4 regions of the Streptomyces sp. NPDC025833 genome follow, and region 4 is predicted to be linked to each of the others. Evidence: riboswitches for the same ligand, from Rfam matches in the RefSeq annotation. Region 4 holds a riboswitch; each other region holds the start of a gene.

Region 1 (4,119 bases), on a different contig from region 4:
CCACCTCGCTCGCCTTCCTGCGGCGGCGCGGCCGCGCGGGCCGGGCCGGGGCCGACTTCGTCGTCCGGGAGCGGGAGCTGCTGGACGAGCTGTGGCGGCGCCGGGACCTGGCCCGGCCGGCCCTGGAGTACGCCGCGCGGACGGCCGCACCGGTCCGGCCGGGGTACGGGGGGCCGGTGCCCGTGGGGCCCTGGCAGGCGTACGGCCGCCCGGTGGCGCCGTACACGCCGTACGCCCCCTACAACCCGTACCGGTCCTAGGGCCGGTGCGGGCGGGTCAGGCCGACGCCTCCGTCAGCCTGGCGACCTCGGTGCCGGTCAGCTTCAGGTCCGCCACGCCCAGCAGCGCCGGGAGCTGTTCCACGGTGCGCGCCGAGGCGATGGGGGCGATGACCGTCGGCTGGGCGGCCAGCCAGGCGAGGGCGACCGTGGCGACCGGGGCCTCGTGGGCCGCGGCGACCTCGTCCAGTGCCGCGAGGACCCGCGGGCCGCGCTCGGACTCCGCGTACTCCCGGGCCCGGCCGGCGCGGGCGCTGTCGACGGTCGCGCCGGGCCGGTACTTGCCGGTGAGGAAGCCGGCGGCGAGCGCGAAGTACGGGACGGCGGACAGGCCCTCGCGGGCGACGAGGTCCTGCAAGGGGCCCTCGTAGGTGTCGCGGGAGACCAGGTTGTAGTGCGGCTGGAGGGCGACGTAGCGGGCGAGTCCCTCGCGGTCGGAGAAGTCGAGGGACTCCTCCAGGCGCTCCGCGGTGATGTTGGAGGCGGCGATGTGCCGGACCTTTCCGGCCTTCACCAGCTCGTCCAGCGCGCCGATGATCTCCTCGACGGGCACCTCGGGCTGGTCGAAGTGGGTGTAGTAGAGGTCGATGTGGTCGGTGCCCAGGCGGCGCAGGGAGGCGTCGGCGGCCGCCTTGATGGTGGCGGCGGACAGCCCCTGGTGGTCCGGGTGCTGGCCGACCTTGGTCGCGATGACGACGTCGGCGCGGTTGCCGCGCGCCTTGACCCACCTGCCGATGATCGTCTCCGACTCGCCGCCCTGGTTGCCCTCGATCCAGGCGGTGTAGGAGTCGGCGGTGTCGATGAAGTTGCCGCCCGCCGCCGCGTAGGCGTCGAGGACGGCGAAGGAGGCCTGCTCGTCGGCGGTCCAGCCGAACACGTTGCCGCCGAGCGACAGCGGGAAGACCTCGAGGTCGGAAGTGCCGAGTTCACGAAGTGACGTCATACGTCACGTCAACGCCGGCGGGGGACGATCGCATCCCGTCGCCGGCGCCGGGTTCGCCGAGGAGGCGGATCAGGGGTTGAGGCCCTTGTCGCGCAGCCACGCCATCGGGTCGATGCCGGAGGGCTGGCCGCCCGGGTGGACCTCCAGGTGCAGGTGGGGGCCGGTGACGTTGCCGGTGGCGCCGACGCGGCCGATGACCTCGCCGGTGGCGACCCGCTGGCCGGCGGAGACGTTGATCGAGGACTGGTGGCAGAACCACACCTCGGTGCCGTCGTCCAGGGTGAGGATCGTCCGGTAGCCGTAGGCCCCGGCCCAGCCCGCCTCGGTGATCGTGCCGCCGTGGACGGCCTTGATCAGGGTGCCCGTGGGGGCGGCGAAGTCGAGGCCGGTGTGGTGGCCGGAGGACCACATCGAACCGGCCTGGCCGAACGTCGAGGTGAGCGTGTAGGCGGAGGTCGGCAGCGCGTACTGCTTGGCCAGCTCCGCCAGCCGCTTCGCCTCGGCCGCCGCCGCCGCCTTCCGCTTCGCCTCGGCCTCGGCCTTCTCGGCGGCGGCCTCCGCCTTCTCCTTCGCGGCGGCGGCCTGGACGGCGGCGGCCCGCTCCGCTTCGGCGGCCGCGTCGGCGCTCTGCTTGCGGGCGGCGGCGAACGCGGCGGCGGTGGCCCTGCTCTCGGCCTGGCCCTGCTGCTGCTCGGCCTGGGCCATGATCCGGTTGCGCAGGGTCTCGCCGGCGTCGCCGGACCGCGCGTCGTCGGCGGCGGAGTCCACGGCGACGGTGCTGAGCGTGGTGGCCACGGCCTCGGGGGCCTGCTCGGCCTCGTCACCGAGGAGCGAGCCGACGGAGGGCAGGTCGGGCAGGGTGAGGGAGACCGGCGGCTTGCCGGTGTTGGCGCTCGCCATGCCGCCCGCGCCGACCGCGGCGATCACGCCGACGCCGAGGACGGTGGAGCTGCGCGCGAAGCCGCCGCGCTGCTTGGCGACGCGGTGCCGGCCGCGGACCGGGGTGACGGAGTCCTCGGTGGGATTCCATTCCTCCCAGGGCCCCTCCTCGGCGCGGTAGGCGCCGTAGCCGAAGGTGTCGGGCTCGCGCTGGGCCGGGGTGAACGGGGCTTCGGGAACAGGCCGGTTGGACGCCACGCGGGCGTACTCCTTTCCTTCCTCCGCCTACCGGGTTAGCTGACGGGTTCGGAGCAGGAAGGTCTCCTACGCGCGTATACCGGTCGTGGACTCCGCGAGTTCACGGCCGTATCCGCGTGATTCACCCCAAAGTAGTGGTTCCCCGGCTCCCTTGCGGGATTAGGCGCATGCGCACGGAGCCGTCTCGGGTGACGGCTGGGACGACCGCGCTGCGTTATCGAACGTTAATAGACCCGCCAGTGACTTTCCAAGCCCGTCCGGCTTGATCATCGACGTTTTCCGCGACGGATCCATCACCCACTACTCCGCCAAAAAGGGCGAGTTGACCGCGGCATGGAAGCGTTCAGTAGTCACCGACGGTTTTGATGGTGACTCAGCGGTGATGCGTACGGCGCTCGACTGGTCACCCAAAGTCACGGTTCTCGGGGGCCGGGGAAACCGATGTGCGGAGCGCCCCGCGGATGACGTATGCTGGTCACACAACGACGCGGGGTGGAGCAGCTCGGTAGCTCGCTGGGCTCATAACCCAGAGGTCGCAGGTTCAAATCCTGTCCCCGCTACTGAAGGCCCGGGGCCCGGAATCCATTGGATTCCGGGCCCCGGGTGTTTTCGCGTTCAGTCCGGCAGGTGGGCGTTGGGCGCCTTGGCGAGGGCCTCCAGTTCGGGCAGGACGACGACCCGGACCCCGGCGGCGGTCAGGAGTCCCGTGCCGTCGGCGCCGGCCACGAACGTGTCGGGTTCGCGCCAGGCGGTGACCACCCGGCGCACCCCGGCCCGCAGGATCAGCTCGGCGCAGGGGGCGGGGCGGGAGGCACGGCGGGCACAGGGTTCGAGACTGCTGTAGACCGTGGCACCGGCCAGCCGCGGGTCCGCCGCGTCGATCTTCGCGAGGGCCGCCTCCTCGGCGTGCACCACGGGGTCGCCGCCCTCGCGCGAGTGGCCGCGGGCCAGCTCCGTGCCGTCCGCGGCGACCACGACCGCGCCCACGCTGAACGCCGTCCCCGAAGGCGGGCAGAGCGCCGCGAGGCGGCACGCGGTGCGCAGCCAGTGGCGGTCGGCGGCGACGGGGACCGTGCCCGTGCCGGGGGCGGTGGGCGCGTAGCGGACCAGGACGACGTCCTCGATCCGCCGGGTGTCGAGCAGCCGCAGCCGTCCGCCCTGGTAGCCGCCCGGCCCGAACAGCCGGGGCGCCGCGGGGTCGCCGACGAACAGCGGGGCGAGGACCAGTTGGAGCTCGTCGGCGAGCCCCTGCCGCAGGAGCTGGGTGTGGACCGTGCCGCCGCCCTCGACCATCAGCCGCCCGACCCCGCGCACGTCGTGCAGGTGCTCCAGCAGGGCGCGCCAGTCCAGGGCGGGGCCGAGGGGGACGACGTCGGCGGCGTGCCCGAGGCGGCGGGCGGCCCGCTCCGCACCCCCGTCGGTCGTGTAGACGGCCTTCTCGCCGCCGGTGTGCCAGAAGCGGGCGTCCGGATCGAGGTCGCCGGAGCCGGTGACGGCGACCTTCAGCGGGTACTCCGGCCGGCCCTCCGCGCGCCGGGCAGCGCGCCGCTCGGCGGAGTTCACCAGCAGCCGGGGGTCGTCGGCACGGATCGTGCCGGCGCCGACGAGGACGGCGTCGGCGAGGGCCCGCTCCGCGTCGACGCGGTCGAAGTCGGCCGGGCCGGACAGCAGGAGCCGTTCGGGGCCGGTGTCGTCCAGGTAGCCGTCGAGGGAGACGGCGGCGGACAGCAGCACGTACGGCAGGGGCATCGGCACTCTCTC
Region 2 (4,119 bases), on a different contig from region 4:
GCCGTCCTCGAAGCTGCGTTTCTGGGTGTAGCCCGCGTCCGTGAACACCTTGATCATCTTGGTGTTGGCGGGCAGCACCTCGGCGGCGAAGCGGCGGATGCCGCGCTCGCGCGCGACGGCGGCGATGTGCTCCAGCAGGGCGGAGGCGACTCCCCGGCCGTGGTGGGCGTCCTGGACCAGGAAGGCGACCTCAGCCTCGTCCGCGGGTGCGGAGGCGGGCATGCCGTCGGCGCCTATGCGGTCGTAGCGTACGGTGGCGATGAACTCGCCGCCGATGGTGGCGGCGAGCCCCACCCGGTCCACGAAGTCGTGGTGTGTGAAGCGGTGAACGTCCTTGGCGGAGAGCCGTGGGTACGGTGCGAAGAAGCGGTAGTACTTCGACTCGTCCGAGACCTGTTCGTAGAAACTGACGAGGCGGTCGGCGTCGTCGGCCGTGATGGGCCTGATGCGTGCGGTGCCGCCGTCGCGCAGCACCACGTCCGCCTCCCAGTGGGCGGGGTACTGGTGCCGGTCCTGCCGGTCCGCCGAGGTCTGCATGGGCCCCAGAGTACGGCGCGCGCCGGTGTGCGGCGCGAACCGTGCCGGGCCCGGCGGGCGGCCGGGCCGGGGCCGCCGTACGGCACACCGGGCCGGTCCGGAGATCCGGCCCGGGCACGCTTCACGATGTGGGAAACTGGTCTAGACAACCTGAGCACTGAAGGGCAGCATCACATGGCTGAGCGCCGCGTCAACGTCGGCTGGGCCGAGGGTCTCCACGCCCGCCCCGCCTCCCTCTTCGTCCGAGCCGCCACGGCCACCGGCGTCCCGGTGACGATCGCCAAGGCCGGGGGCGACCCCGTCAACGCGGCCTCCATGCTGGCCGTCCTGGGCCTGGGCGCGAAGGGTGGCGAGGAGATCGTCCTCGCCTCCGAGGCCGAGGGCGCGGACGCCGCCCTGGACCGTCTGGCCAAGCTGGTCTCCGAGGGCCTGGACGAGCTGCCCGAGACCGTCTGAGCAGCACCGGGAGCCGCGCCGTCCGTACCGGGCGGCGCGGCTCCCGCGTTCTCCGGCCGGCCGGACCGCCCTTTCCGGCGCTCCCGGCCCGGTGCGGACATGGCGCAGGCCCCGGCTCGGTGAGCCGGGGCCTGCGCCATGTCCGTGTGCCGCGCGCGGGTCAGATGTGCACGCCGTGGTTGCGGAGGTAGGCGACGGGGTCGATGTCGGAGCCGTAGTCGGGGCCGGTCCGCGCCTCGAAGTGCAGGTGCGGGCCGGTGACGTTGCCGGTGGCGCCGGAGAGGCCGATCTGCTGGCCCGGGACGACCTGCTGGCCCGCCGTGACACCGATCGAGGACAGGTGCCCGTACTGGGTGTACAGGCCGTCGGCCATCCGGATGACGACCTGGTTGCCGTACGCGCCGCCCCAGCCCGTGGAGACGACCGTGCCGGAACCCACCGCGTGGACGGTGGTGCCGCTGGCCGCGTGGAAATCGATGCCGGTGTGCGAACCGGAGGACCACAGGGAGCTGCCGGCCTGGTAGGCCGTCGAGACGTAGGACTGCGCGACGGGGGCGACAAAGGTGTTCAGCCGCTTGCGCTCGGCCGCGCGGGCGGCACGGGCCTCGGCCGCGCGGATCTCCTCGGCCCGCTCGGCGGCCGCCTTCGCCGCGGCCTCCTCGGCCGCCTGCTCGTCGGCGGCCTGCTGCTGGGCGGCGGCCTGCGCGTCGATCTGCTCGGCCACGTCGTCGCTCGCGGCGAGGACCGGAAGGAGGCCGGTCTGCTCCGCGGGGTTCGCCGCGGCATGCGCCGGGGAGGCGGCGAGGGTGCCGATCACACCGGTGGTGGTGAGGGCCGCGATGCCGGCCGCCTGAGCGGTCGTCCGCTTGACCCGGCCGGGCTTGCGGTGCTTCCCGGTGGCGCGCGTGAACGCCATGAAGTGACTGGTCCTTTCCTTCCCTCTCGCCTACCGGGTTAGCTGACGGGTTCGGAGCAGGAAGGTCTCCTACGGGCCCCCTCGCTTCCGCGCGGGCGCCCGATTCACCCCAGGGACGGTGGGTCCCCGGCTCCCCTGGCTCGCGCCTACGGGGACTCGGCGATGGCTGTCCGGTGCCGCGGGTGCGGCGCACTGCCTGACGGACAGCCTGGAAGACGCTAAGCGGGCGTGCTTTCGATCCTCAAACAGATCCGGCCTTTTGTAGCGCATCCCACAGGGCAGACAGGCAACCTCCGCCCCAAAACGGGCATCTGGGGAAGCGAGTGGAACGGCAGGGGCCCTGACGGACCGTAGGTCGTCAGGGCCCCTCGCGCACGGTCCGTCACTCGGCCGCGACCACGGTCACCTCACCGATGCCGAGCGCCTCCACCGGCGCCTTGATCTGCGCGGCGTCACCGACGAGGACCGTCACCAGGCGGTCCACCGGGAAGGCGTTCACCACGGCCGCGGTGGCCTCCACCGTGCCCGTGGCGGCCAGCTGCCGGTACAGCGTCGCCTGGAAGTCGTCGGGCAGGTGCTGCTCGACCTGGTCGGCCAGCGTGCTCGCGACGGCCAGCGCCGTCTCGTACTTGAGCGGCGCCACACCGACGAGGTTCTGCACGGCGACGTCCCGCTCGGCGTCGGTCAGGCCCTCCGCCGCGACGGTGCGCAGCACCTTCCACAGGTCGTCCAGCGCCGGGCCCGTGTTGGGGGTGTCCACGGAGCCGCTGATGGCGAGCATCGAGGCGCCCGTGCCGTCCGGCGCGGACCGCAGGACCTGGCCGAAGGACCGCACGCCGTAGGTGTAGCCCTTCTCCTCGCGCAGCACGCGGTCCAGGCGCGAGGTGAGCGTGCCGCCGAGGCAGTACGTGCCGAGCACCTGGGCGGGCCACACGCGGTCGTGCCGGTCGGGGCCGACCCGGCCGATGAGGAGCTGCGTCTGGACGGCGCCGGGCCGGTCCACGATGACCACGCGCCCGGTGTCCTCGGCGGTCACCGGGGGCACCGGACGGGGCTCGCCCGGGGTGCCGGTCCAGGCGCCCAGCGTCTCGCCGAGCAGGGCGTCGAGGTCGATGCCGGTGAGGTCGCCGACGACCACCGCGGTGGCCGTGGCGGGCCGCACGTGGCGGTCGTAGAACGCGCGCACGGCCGCCGCGTCGACCTTCTCGACCGTCTCCTCGGTGCCCTGGCGCGGACGCGACATGCGCGAGGCGGCCGGGAACAGCTCCTTGGACAGCTCCTTGGCGGCCCGGCGGGCGGGGTTGGCCAGCTCGTGCGGGATCTCGTCCAGGCGGTTGCGCACCAGCCGCTCGACCTCGCTCTCGGCGAAGGCGGGCGCGCGCAGCGCGTCGGCCAGCAGGCCGAGGCCCTTGGCCAGCCGGGAGGCCGGGACCTCCAGGCTGAGCCGGACGCCGGGGTGGTCGGCGTGTGCGTCGAGGGTGGCCCCCGCGCGCTCCAGTTCCGCGGCGAACTCCTCGGCGGAGTGCCGGTCGGTGCCCTCCGAGAAGGCCCGCGCCATGATCGTGGCGACGCCGTCCAGGCCGGCCGGTTCGGCGTCCAGGGGGGCGTCCAGCAGCACCTCGACGGCCACGACCTGCTGGCCGGGGCGGTGGCAGCGCAGCACCGTCAGGCCGTTGTCCAGCGTGCCGCGCTCGGGGGCCGGGAACGCCCACGGCCTGGCCTCGCCCGGCTGCGGCTGGGGGTGGAACTCCATGGTGGCGAGCTCGGTCACTTGGCCGTCTCCTCGTTCTCGGTCTCGTCGCGGCCCGCCTCTACGGTGGCTTCCCGCTCCGGGTCGTCGGGGACCCCGGCGTCCTCGGCGGACTCCGGGGACTTCGGCTCGTAGACGAGGACCGCGCGGTTGTCGGGCCGCAGGCGCGCCGCGGCGATCTCCCGGACCTCCTCCGGGGTGACCTCGAGGACGCGCTTCACCGCGGTCAGGGCGAGCTGCGGGTCGCCGAACAGGACGGCGTACCGGCACAGTTCGTCGGCGCGGCCGGCCACCGTGCCGAGCCGGTCCAGCCACTCGCGCTCGAGCTGCGCCTGGGCCCGCTCCATCTCCTCGGGCGTGGGGCCCTCCTCGGCGAACCGGGCCAGCTCCTCGTCGATGGCGGTCTCGATGACCGGCACCTCGACGTCACCGGAGGTCTTCACGTCCAGCCAGCCCATGG
Region 3 (4,119 bases), on a different contig from region 4:
CGGACAGCCGCTGCACGTCCGACCTGGCCATCTTCTCGATGAGCTGCTGCGTGCTGATCTTCGGCAGGTCGGGGTCGCCGGAGTCGGCGAGCGCCGGGACGAGCCCGATCGTGGCCGCCGCCACCCCCACCACCGCGACCGGCACGGCGTACCGTGCGGCCTTGCGCCGTCCGGAGCCCGGGTCCTCGTCCCGCGCGGCGCCCACTGCGTCGTCGGATTCGTACGGTGCCATGTGTGCCTTACCTCCGTCGTCGGCGGCGGCTGTTCTCACGCTGGTCCACCTGAGCCGCCATTCTCACCCGAATCGGTGAGGAGTGGTGATTTCCGTGATTCCCATATGACCAAATCGGCCGCGCGGACGCGTCAGCCCTCGGAGGCAACTCGGTGTACGACTGCGGTATGACACAGGGCGACGGCGCCCTACCTCTACCCGTAGGGGTCGTGCGGGACGGTACCGCCATATGGGTGTGCGCCCGGGGCGGGAGAGGTGCGCGCGGTGGGGGCGTGCCCCGGTGGTCGGTGAGACGCGCGGTGAGGGGCGTACGCCCGGGCTCCGCGGCGCGCTGGGGGCTCGGCGGAGCGTCACGGGCCGGTGGAGCGTCACGGGCTCGGCGGGACGTGCGATGAGGGGGCGCGGTGGGAGGGCGCCGGGGGCGCGGGCCGCGCCCGGCCGGGTCAGCCGGCGCGGTGGACCACCGCGTCGCACAGTTCCACCAGCGCTGCCTTGGCGTCGCACTCGCGCAGCGGGGCCAGTACGGCCCGCGCCTCCTGCGCGTAGCGGACCGTGTCCCGGCGGGCCTGCTCCAGCGCGGGGTGCGCGCGCAGGCCGGCCAGCGCCTCGGCGAGCCGGGCGTCGTCGGTGAGATCGGAGGCCAGCAGTTCGCACAGCGCGACGTCCTCGGCCAGCCCCAGCTTGGCCGCCCGCTCGCGCAGCCGGAGCACCGGCAGGGTCGGGATGCCCTCGCGCAGGTCGGTGCCCGGGGTCTTGCCGGACTCGTGGGAGTCGGAGGCGATGTCCAGTACGTCGTCCGCGAGCTGGAAGGCGACCCCGAGCCGCTCGCCGTACTGGGTGAGCACGTCGACGACCGTCTCGTCGGCGCCGGACATCATCGCGCCGAACCGGCAGGCCACCGCCACCAGGGAGCCCGTCTTGCCGGCGAGCACGTCCAGGTAGTGCTCGACCGGGTCACGCCCGTCCGAGGGACCCGCGGTCTCCAGGATCTGGCCGGTGACCAGCCGTTCGAACGCCAAGGCCTGCACCCGGACCGCCTCCGGGCCGAGGTCGGCGAGGATCTGGGAGGCGCGGGCGAAGAGGAAGTCCCCGGTGAGGACCGCGACGGAGTTGCCCCAGCGCGCGTTGGCGCTGTCCACGCCGCGGCGGACGGCCGCCTCGTCCATGACGTCGTCGTGGTAGAGCGTCGCCAGGTGGGTCAGCTCCACGACCACCGCCGACGGCACGATGCCCGGCGCGTAGGGGTCGCCGAACTGGGCCGCGAGCATCACCAGCAGTGGCCGGAATCGTTTCCCGCCCGCACGGACCAAGTGCTGCGCGGCCTCCGTGATGAACGGGACCTCGCTCTTGGTGGCATCGAGCAAGCCTTCCTCGACAGCCGTCAATCCGGCCTGGACATCGGCTTCCAGAGCCTGGTCCCGCACGCTCAGCCCGAACGGCCCGACGACGGTCACGAGGGGTCTCCTGTCTGCTGGTGTCTGCTGGCGATTACACGGTTTGTCGATAGGTCGCTGCCATCACTCAAGTCAGCGTATCCGGTCCTGTTTCGATCACCGATAGCGCCCACCGGTCCAGCCTGGGCGGTATCGGACCAGGACCGGCATGGTTTTGATCACATAGTAAGAACGGACATTTACCGACTTAACAGTAATCCGGGCACTGTGTCGCCACCTCTCCGCACCCTTTTCGGCCCACCGGCCCCTGTCGATCGACGCGAGACCGGTGAGCGTCGCGCCGCGGATTCCATCACCACGCGGACTTCGGGCCCGAATCCCACTCATCCCTCATGTCTGAATTAGCGTATTTTGCTATTTCGTGAGTTGGGTCACTCTCCCCGTCGTCACGGACGGCCCGCCGAAACCCCTCCATCTTCGCGCCCCGTAAGCGAGTTGAGGGTTGGCGATCGCAAAGGATCAAGCACCCCATACGCTGTCGATCAAGGTCAAATCGCACGTTGTGTGAAACCGGCCCTTGTTCCCGGCATGTGCTCTCGCATACGTTCCGGGCCGTCGGGCGGACGCCGAATCCTGCCGCCGCCCGCATACCCATCCACGAACTCATTCGCACGGCAGGAGCGGGGGACCCAGGTAAGTCGCCGGTCCGGACGGCATTCGCCGCCCGGGACGGCTCGGGGTGAAGCCGTGCCTCCTTCGGGGCACGGCCGGGCACCTCCCCGCCCGAACCCGACAGCTCACCTCGCAGGCGCCGGAGAGGAACACCGCCATGCCTGCAGCCGTTCAGCCCCGCCGTACCCGGAACACCCGCCTCGTCCGCACCCTGGCCGCCGCCGGCACCGGTGCCGCCGTCCTCGCCCTGCCGGTCGTCGGCGCGACCAGCGCCTCCGCCGCCCCCACCGGCACCACGACGGCCGTGTCCGCCGGGTACACGAACAACCTCGACGGCTGGATCCGCCAGTCGCTCGCGATCATGGCCGAGAAGCGCATCCCGGGCACCTACAACGGCATCTACCGCAACGTCATGCGGGAGTCGTCGGGCAACCCCTCGGCCATCAACCTCTGGGACTCCAACGCCGCCAAGGGCATCCCGTCCAAGGGACTGCTCCAGGTCATCGACCCGACGTTCAACGCGTACCACGTCGCCGGAACGTCCTTCAACATCTACGACCCGGTCGCGAACATCACCGCCGCCTGCAACTACGCGGCCGCCCGGTACGGCTCGATCGACAACGTGTCCAGCGCGTACTGACGGCCGGCGGGCCGGCCTGACGGGAGCTACCGGAAGGCCGGCCGGTCGGACGGGAACAGTCTTTCGAGGACGACGGCGATGCCGTCGTCCTCGTTGGACAAGGTGACCTCGTCGGCCACCGCCTTGAGTTCGGGGTGCGCGTTGGCCATGGCGACACCCCGCCCGGCCCAGTCGAACATCGGGACGTCGTTGGGCATGTCGCCGAAGGCCAGCGCCCGTTCCGCGCCGATCCCGAGCCGCTCGGCGGCCAGGGCGAGCCCGGTCGCCTTCGTCACCCCGCTCGGTTGCAGCTCCACGGTGCCCGGCCCCGACATGGTGACCGTGGCCAGCGAATCCACCACCGAGCGCGCCACGGCCGCCAGCTCGTCGTCGGACAGGACGGCGTGCCGCAGCAGGACCTTGCTGATGGGGCGGCGCCACAGGTCGTCGCGGCGGCCGACCCGCACCGCGGGCAGCGACGGGTGGGGCATCCGGTAGCCGGGCTCGATGAGGGTGAGCCCGTCCACGCCGTCCTGGTCGACCGCCGCGTAGACCTGCCCCACCTCCGCCTCGATCTTGCCGAGCGCGGCCTCCGCCAGCCCCCGGTCCAGCCGGACGGACCACACCAGGCGGTCCGTCCCGGCGTCGTAGACCTGCGCCCCCTGACCGCACACCGCCGGCCCCGTGCAGCCGAGGGCCGCGAGGAGCGGCCGCACCCGGGGAGCCGGCCGCCCGGTCACCACCAGGTGCCGGGCACCGGCGCGCGCCACCCGCGCGAGCGCGGCGAGCGACCGGTCGGAGACGGTGTCGTCGCCGCGCAGCAGCGTCCCGTCCAGGTCGGTGGCGATCAGTGCATATGCCGGGGAGGGGTCCATGATCAGAGAATACGGACACCTCGCCCGGCCGACTCACCGGTCTTTCCCCATACTTACGTGCTGTTCGCCCCCAAGTGCCCCTCGGCCGAGCCCCGATGACGACCAGTTCCGCGTGCGGAAGGGGGAATCGGCCGGGAGCCGCCGCGCGGGCGACCTGCCGAGGACAGCGGGAGGCACTGCCCAAGACACGTGGGACAGCCGTAACGTGTGCCGCGACCACATGGAACGCACTGCCATGCATGGCCCCGGATGAGAGTGAGGCAGCACCCCATGCCCCCCTTCGACGTCCCCGAGGATGATCCCTTCGGCCCGCACAACCTCCCCTAC
Region 4 (4,119 bases):
CGACGGCCTCATCGACCGGTTCGCGGAGACCGGCTCCGCCGACCTCATCCACGAGTTCGCCTTCCCGCTGCCCATCTACGCCATCTGCGACCTGCTCGGCGTCCCCCGCGAGGACCAGGACGACTTCCGGGACTGGGCGGGCATGATGATCCGGCACGGCGGAGGCCCCCGCGGCGGGGTCGCCCGGTCGGTGAAGAAGATGCGCGGCTACCTCGCCGAGCTGATCCACCGCAAGCGCGCGGCGCTGCCCGCCGTGCCCGAGCCCGGCGAGGACCTCATCTCCGGCCTCATCCGCGCCTCCGACCACGGTGAGCACCTCACCGAGAACGAGGCCGCCGCCATGGCCTTCATCCTGCTGTTCGCGGGCTTCGAGACGACCGTCAACCTCATCGGGAACGGCACCTACGCCCTGCTCACCCACCCCGGGCAGCGGCGGCGGCTCCAGGAGTCCCTGCGGCGCGGCGAGATGGACCTGCTGGCGACCGGCGTGGAGGAACTCCTCCGCTACGACGGTCCGGTGGAACTGGCCACGTGGCGGTTCGCCACCGAGCCGCTCACCGTCGGCGGCAAGGACATCGCGCCGGGCGACCCGGTGCTGGTGGTGCTCGCCGCCGCCGACCGCGACCCGGAGCGGTTCGCCGACCCGGACGTGCTGGACCTCGCCCGCCGCGACAACCAGCACCTCGGCTACGGCCACGGCATCCACTACTGCCTCGGCGCACCGCTCGCCCGCCTGGAGGGCCAGACCGCGCTCGCGACCCTGCTCACCCGGCTGCCCGACCTGCGGACGGCCGTCGACCCGGCCGAGCTGCGCTGGCGCGGCGGGCTCATCATGCGGGGCCTGCGCACGCTGCCGGTGGAGTTCACGCCCCCCGCCCGGGCACAGGACCTCCGCGGAAGGTGACACTCTTTCAACTATGTGATCTTCACGTGATCTGTGCGGCATGAACTTGTGACAAGTGATCGTGTGCCGATACGTTCACCCCTCAGCGCGGCGGGCGGAACCATCCGCCGCGCCGGTCCTGCTGTCGCTCGAAAGGCTTCCGCATGCTCTCCGGGAACGGCCGACACCGTCGGCCCCGCCAGGCCCCGGCTCTCCTCGTCGCGGCCGGTGTGACCGGCTCCGCCATCGCCATTCCGCTGCTCGGCGCGGCGAGCGCCGACGCGGCCGAGGGCACCACGTGGGACAAGGTGGCCGAGTGCGAGAGCGGCGGCTCCTGGAGCGCGGACACCGGCAACGGGTACTTCGGCGGCCTGCAGATCTCGCAGGACGACTGGGACCGGTACGGCGGCGGCCAGTACGCGGCCAGCGCCGACCAGGCCAGCCGGCTCCAGCAGATCGCCGTCGCCGAGAAGATCCTCGCCGACCGGGGCACCACCCCGTGGGCCACCTGCGCCCTGCTGTCCGGCCTGACCTCCAAGGCGACCTCCGCGGAAGTCGACACGGGCATCGGCGGCTCCACCGGCTCCGGTGACGGCGACGGGCGGGGCGACTCGGCCGGTTCGGACGCAGGCACCGGCACCGCCGGCACGTCCGGCAGCCCCGACCCCTCCGGCAGCCCGACTCCCTCCGGCACGCCCGGTACCTCCGGCTCGTCGGGCCTGCCCGACTCGCCGTCCTCCCCGAGCACCGGCACCAGCACCGGTACCGGTACCGGCACGAGCGACCGGGCCGACGCGGGCGGCGGCACCGGGGCCACCCCGGGCAAGACCGGCACGCCCGCCCCGGAGAAGGGCAAGGGCGCCGGCAAGGACAGCGGATCCACCACGACACACACCCCCGAACCCGGCGATTCGCCCACCGGGGACGCCGGGACCCCGCGGGAGACCGGCGGCACGCCCACGGCCACTCCGGACGCGGGGACCGAGTACGGCCTCCCCGGGGGCGCCACGCCCGAGAGCAGCGCCCCCGCGGCCGCCGGGTCGTGGAGCCTGGTCGACACCGGGGCGCTCGGCAGTGGCGGACGTCACCGCGGCACACATGCGGACGAAAACGTGACAAACGGTCAGGACATGGCCAATGGCGGGCGGCACGCCTCCCGCGCGCAGGGCAGCTACACCGTCCGCGCCGGCGACACCCTCACCGGCATCGCCGACTCCCTTGAGGTCGACGGCGGGTGGCACGCGCTGTACGCCCACAACAAGAAGGCCGTCGGAGCGGACCCGAATCGGATCAGTGCCGGTCAGACCCTGGAAGTAGGGGGCGAAAAGGGCGCGTAGCAACACGAGTTGACGTCCCGTTTAGCGCCATGATGTCCGGATTGGCGAAAGTGTGGGATGGATCTCAGAAGCCCTGATCGTCTTTGAAATTCCGCCGAGCCCGTGTCTACGGTCGAGGCCGCTCGTCACCACGGGCCCCGGCGGCCGCCACGCCGAATCCTGCCAGCGGCCGTCCCGGGAACAGTCGTCGCGTCAAGCGCCGTAGGCAGGAGCGGGGGACCCAAGGTTAGCGCCGGGACCAGCGGTTGAAGCTGGCACCGGCTGGGGGTGAAGCCGCATTCCGCGTCAGCGGGAATGCGGCCGGGCAACTCATTCGGCCCGAACCCGACAGCTCACCTCGTAGGCGTCGGTGAGGGGATCGACTCATGCTGTTTACCGGTAAGGGCAAGCACCGCCGTCCGTCCAAGGCCGTCCGCGCCGTCGCGCTGGCCGGTGTCACCGGCGCCGCCGTCGCCGCCCCGCTCATGGCGGCCGGCAACGCCTCCGCCGCCACCACCTCCGAGTGGGACGCGGTCGCCCAGTGCGAGTCCGGCGGCAACTGGGCCATCAACACCGGCAACGGCTACTACGGCGGTCTCCAGTTCTCCGCCTCCACCTGGGCCGCGTACGGCGGCACCCAGTACGCCGCGCAGGCCGACCAGGCCTCCAAGGGCCAGCAGATAGCCGTCGCCGAGAAGGTGCTCGCGTCCCAGGGCAAGGGTGCCTGGCCGGTGTGCGGCACCGGTCTGTCGGGCGCCGCCTACAACGGCTCCGCGCCGAGCACCTCGAACTCCGGCTCCACCTCCAACTCCGGCTCCACCTCCAACTCGGTTTACTCGTCGAACACCGGTTCCTCCTCGAACTCCGGCTCGGGCGGCGGCACCTCCTCCCGCTCCACCGACGGGCAGGCCGCCTCCCGCTCCGCCGAGCGCCCGGCCGCTTCTCCGTCCACCGGCGGCGGCCAGGGCGGGAAGACCGTCACCACCCCGACCGGCAAGAAGGTGCAGAAGGGCGACGGCGAGTACAAGGTGGTCGCCGGCGACACCCTCGGCACCATCGCCGCGGCGCACCACGTCGAGGGCGGCTGGAGCAAGCTGTTCGAGCTGAACAAGGACATCGTCGACAACGCCGACCTCATCTACCCCGGTCAGCAGCTCCACCTGAAGTGACCTCCGGCCGCCGAGCCGGACCACGGGGCCCGCGCACCCGCGCGGGCCACCCGCGGGCCCCCGTGCGGGCCACCCCCCGTCCCCACGGGTCCCCGTCCCGGTGCGTGTTCCCCCGTACGCACCGGGACGGGGCTTTTTCGTGCCCGCCACGGACGGGAGTTCACCGGATCTCTTTGTTTCGTGCAGAAACAAAAGATATCGTCGGCTTGTCCACGGGGCGGTCGGTCGGTGGCCGGCGCCCCCCGGACGGTTAGGCTCTAGGCGCAAGGCACACCAGCCCCGCACTTCCAGCGTCACATCCAAGAAGGAGATGCTCGTGCCGTCCATCGACGTCGTCGTAGCCCGGGAAATCCTGGACTCCCGAGGCAACCCCACGGTCGAGGTCGAGGTCGGCCTCGACGACGGCAGCACGGGTCGTGCCGCCGTCCCGTCCGGCGCCTCGACGGGCGCCTTCGAGGCCATCGAGCTGCGCGACGGTGACCCGAACCGCTACCACGGCAAGGGCGTCGAGAAGGCCGTCCTCGCCGTCATCGAGCAGATCGGCCCGGAGCTGGTCGGCTACGACGCCACCGAGCAGCGCCTGATCGACCAGGCCATGTTCGACCTGGACGCCACCGACAACAAGGGCTCCCTCGGCGCCAACGCGATCCTCGGCGTCTCGCTCGCCGTGGCCCACGCCGCCTCCGAGGCCAGCGACCTCCCCCTCTTCCGCTACCTGGGCGGCCCCAACGCGCACCTGCTGCCGGTGCCG

Evidence for each region. A riboswitch is a leader RNA that binds a small molecule or an ion and turns the genes downstream of it on or off. The one in region 4 is predicted to bind cyclic di-AMP.
Region 1: it holds a riboswitch for cyclic di-AMP, as region 4 does, so the genes downstream of both, ACZ4K2_RS15335 (M23 family metallopeptidase) here and ACZ4K2_RS07755 (transglycosylase family protein) in region 4, are expected to answer to the same signal.
Region 2: it holds a riboswitch for cyclic di-AMP, as region 4 does, so the genes downstream of both, ACZ4K2_RS25170 (M23 family metallopeptidase) here and ACZ4K2_RS07755 (transglycosylase family protein) in region 4, are expected to answer to the same signal.
Region 3: it holds a riboswitch for cyclic di-AMP, as region 4 does, so the genes downstream of both, ACZ4K2_RS13920 (transglycosylase SLT domain-containing protein) here and ACZ4K2_RS07755 (transglycosylase family protein) in region 4, are expected to answer to the same signal.

Annotation. Positions count from the first base shown of each region.
Region 1 covers NZ_JBVHNF010000008.1:19,158-23,276, forward strand. Annotated here, with positions in the region: gene ACZ4K2_RS15325 (PrsW family intramembrane metalloprotease) at 1-260, shown strand, start outside; gene ACZ4K2_RS15330 (aldo/keto reductase) at 277-1,221, opposite strand; gene ACZ4K2_RS15335 (M23 family metallopeptidase) at 1,291-2,358, opposite strand; cyclic di-AMP (ydaO/yuaA leader) riboswitch at 2,368-2,534, opposite strand; tRNA gene ACZ4K2_RS15340 (tRNA-Met) at 2,845-2,918, shown strand; gene ACZ4K2_RS15345 (dihydrofolate reductase family protein) at 2,974-4,107, opposite strand.
Region 2 covers NZ_JBVHNF010000014.1:118,757-122,875, reverse strand. Annotated here, with positions in the region: gene ACZ4K2_RS25180 (bifunctional acetate--CoA ligase family protein/GNAT family N-acetyltransferase) at 1-537, opposite strand, end outside; gene ACZ4K2_RS25175 (HPr family phosphocarrier protein) at 712-993, shown strand; gene ACZ4K2_RS25170 (M23 family metallopeptidase) at 1,154-1,909, opposite strand; cyclic di-AMP (ydaO/yuaA leader) riboswitch at 1,922-2,081, opposite strand; gene ACZ4K2_RS25165 (M16 family metallopeptidase) at 2,292-3,680, opposite strand; gene ACZ4K2_RS25160 (M16 family metallopeptidase) at 3,677-4,119, opposite strand, start outside.
Region 3 covers NZ_JBVHNF010000007.1:115,657-119,775, reverse strand. Annotated here, with positions in the region: gene ACZ4K2_RS13930 (LolA family protein) at 1-232, opposite strand, end outside; gene ACZ4K2_RS13925 (polyprenyl synthetase family protein) at 676-1,686, opposite strand; cyclic di-AMP (ydaO/yuaA leader) riboswitch at 2,279-2,450, shown strand; gene ACZ4K2_RS13920 (transglycosylase SLT domain-containing protein) at 2,456-2,938, shown strand; gene ACZ4K2_RS13915 (HAD family hydrolase) at 2,965-3,792, opposite strand; gene fahA (fumarylacetoacetase) at 4,063-4,119, shown strand, end outside.
Region 4 covers NZ_JBVHNF010000004.1:67,737-71,855, reverse strand. Annotated here, with positions in the region: gene ACZ4K2_RS07765 (cytochrome P450 family protein) at 1-904, shown strand, start outside; gene ACZ4K2_RS07760 (transglycosylase family protein) at 1,048-2,220, shown strand; cyclic di-AMP (ydaO/yuaA leader) riboswitch at 2,408-2,581, shown strand; gene ACZ4K2_RS07755 (transglycosylase family protein) at 2,586-3,368, shown strand; gene eno (phosphopyruvate hydratase) at 3,679-4,119, shown strand, end outside.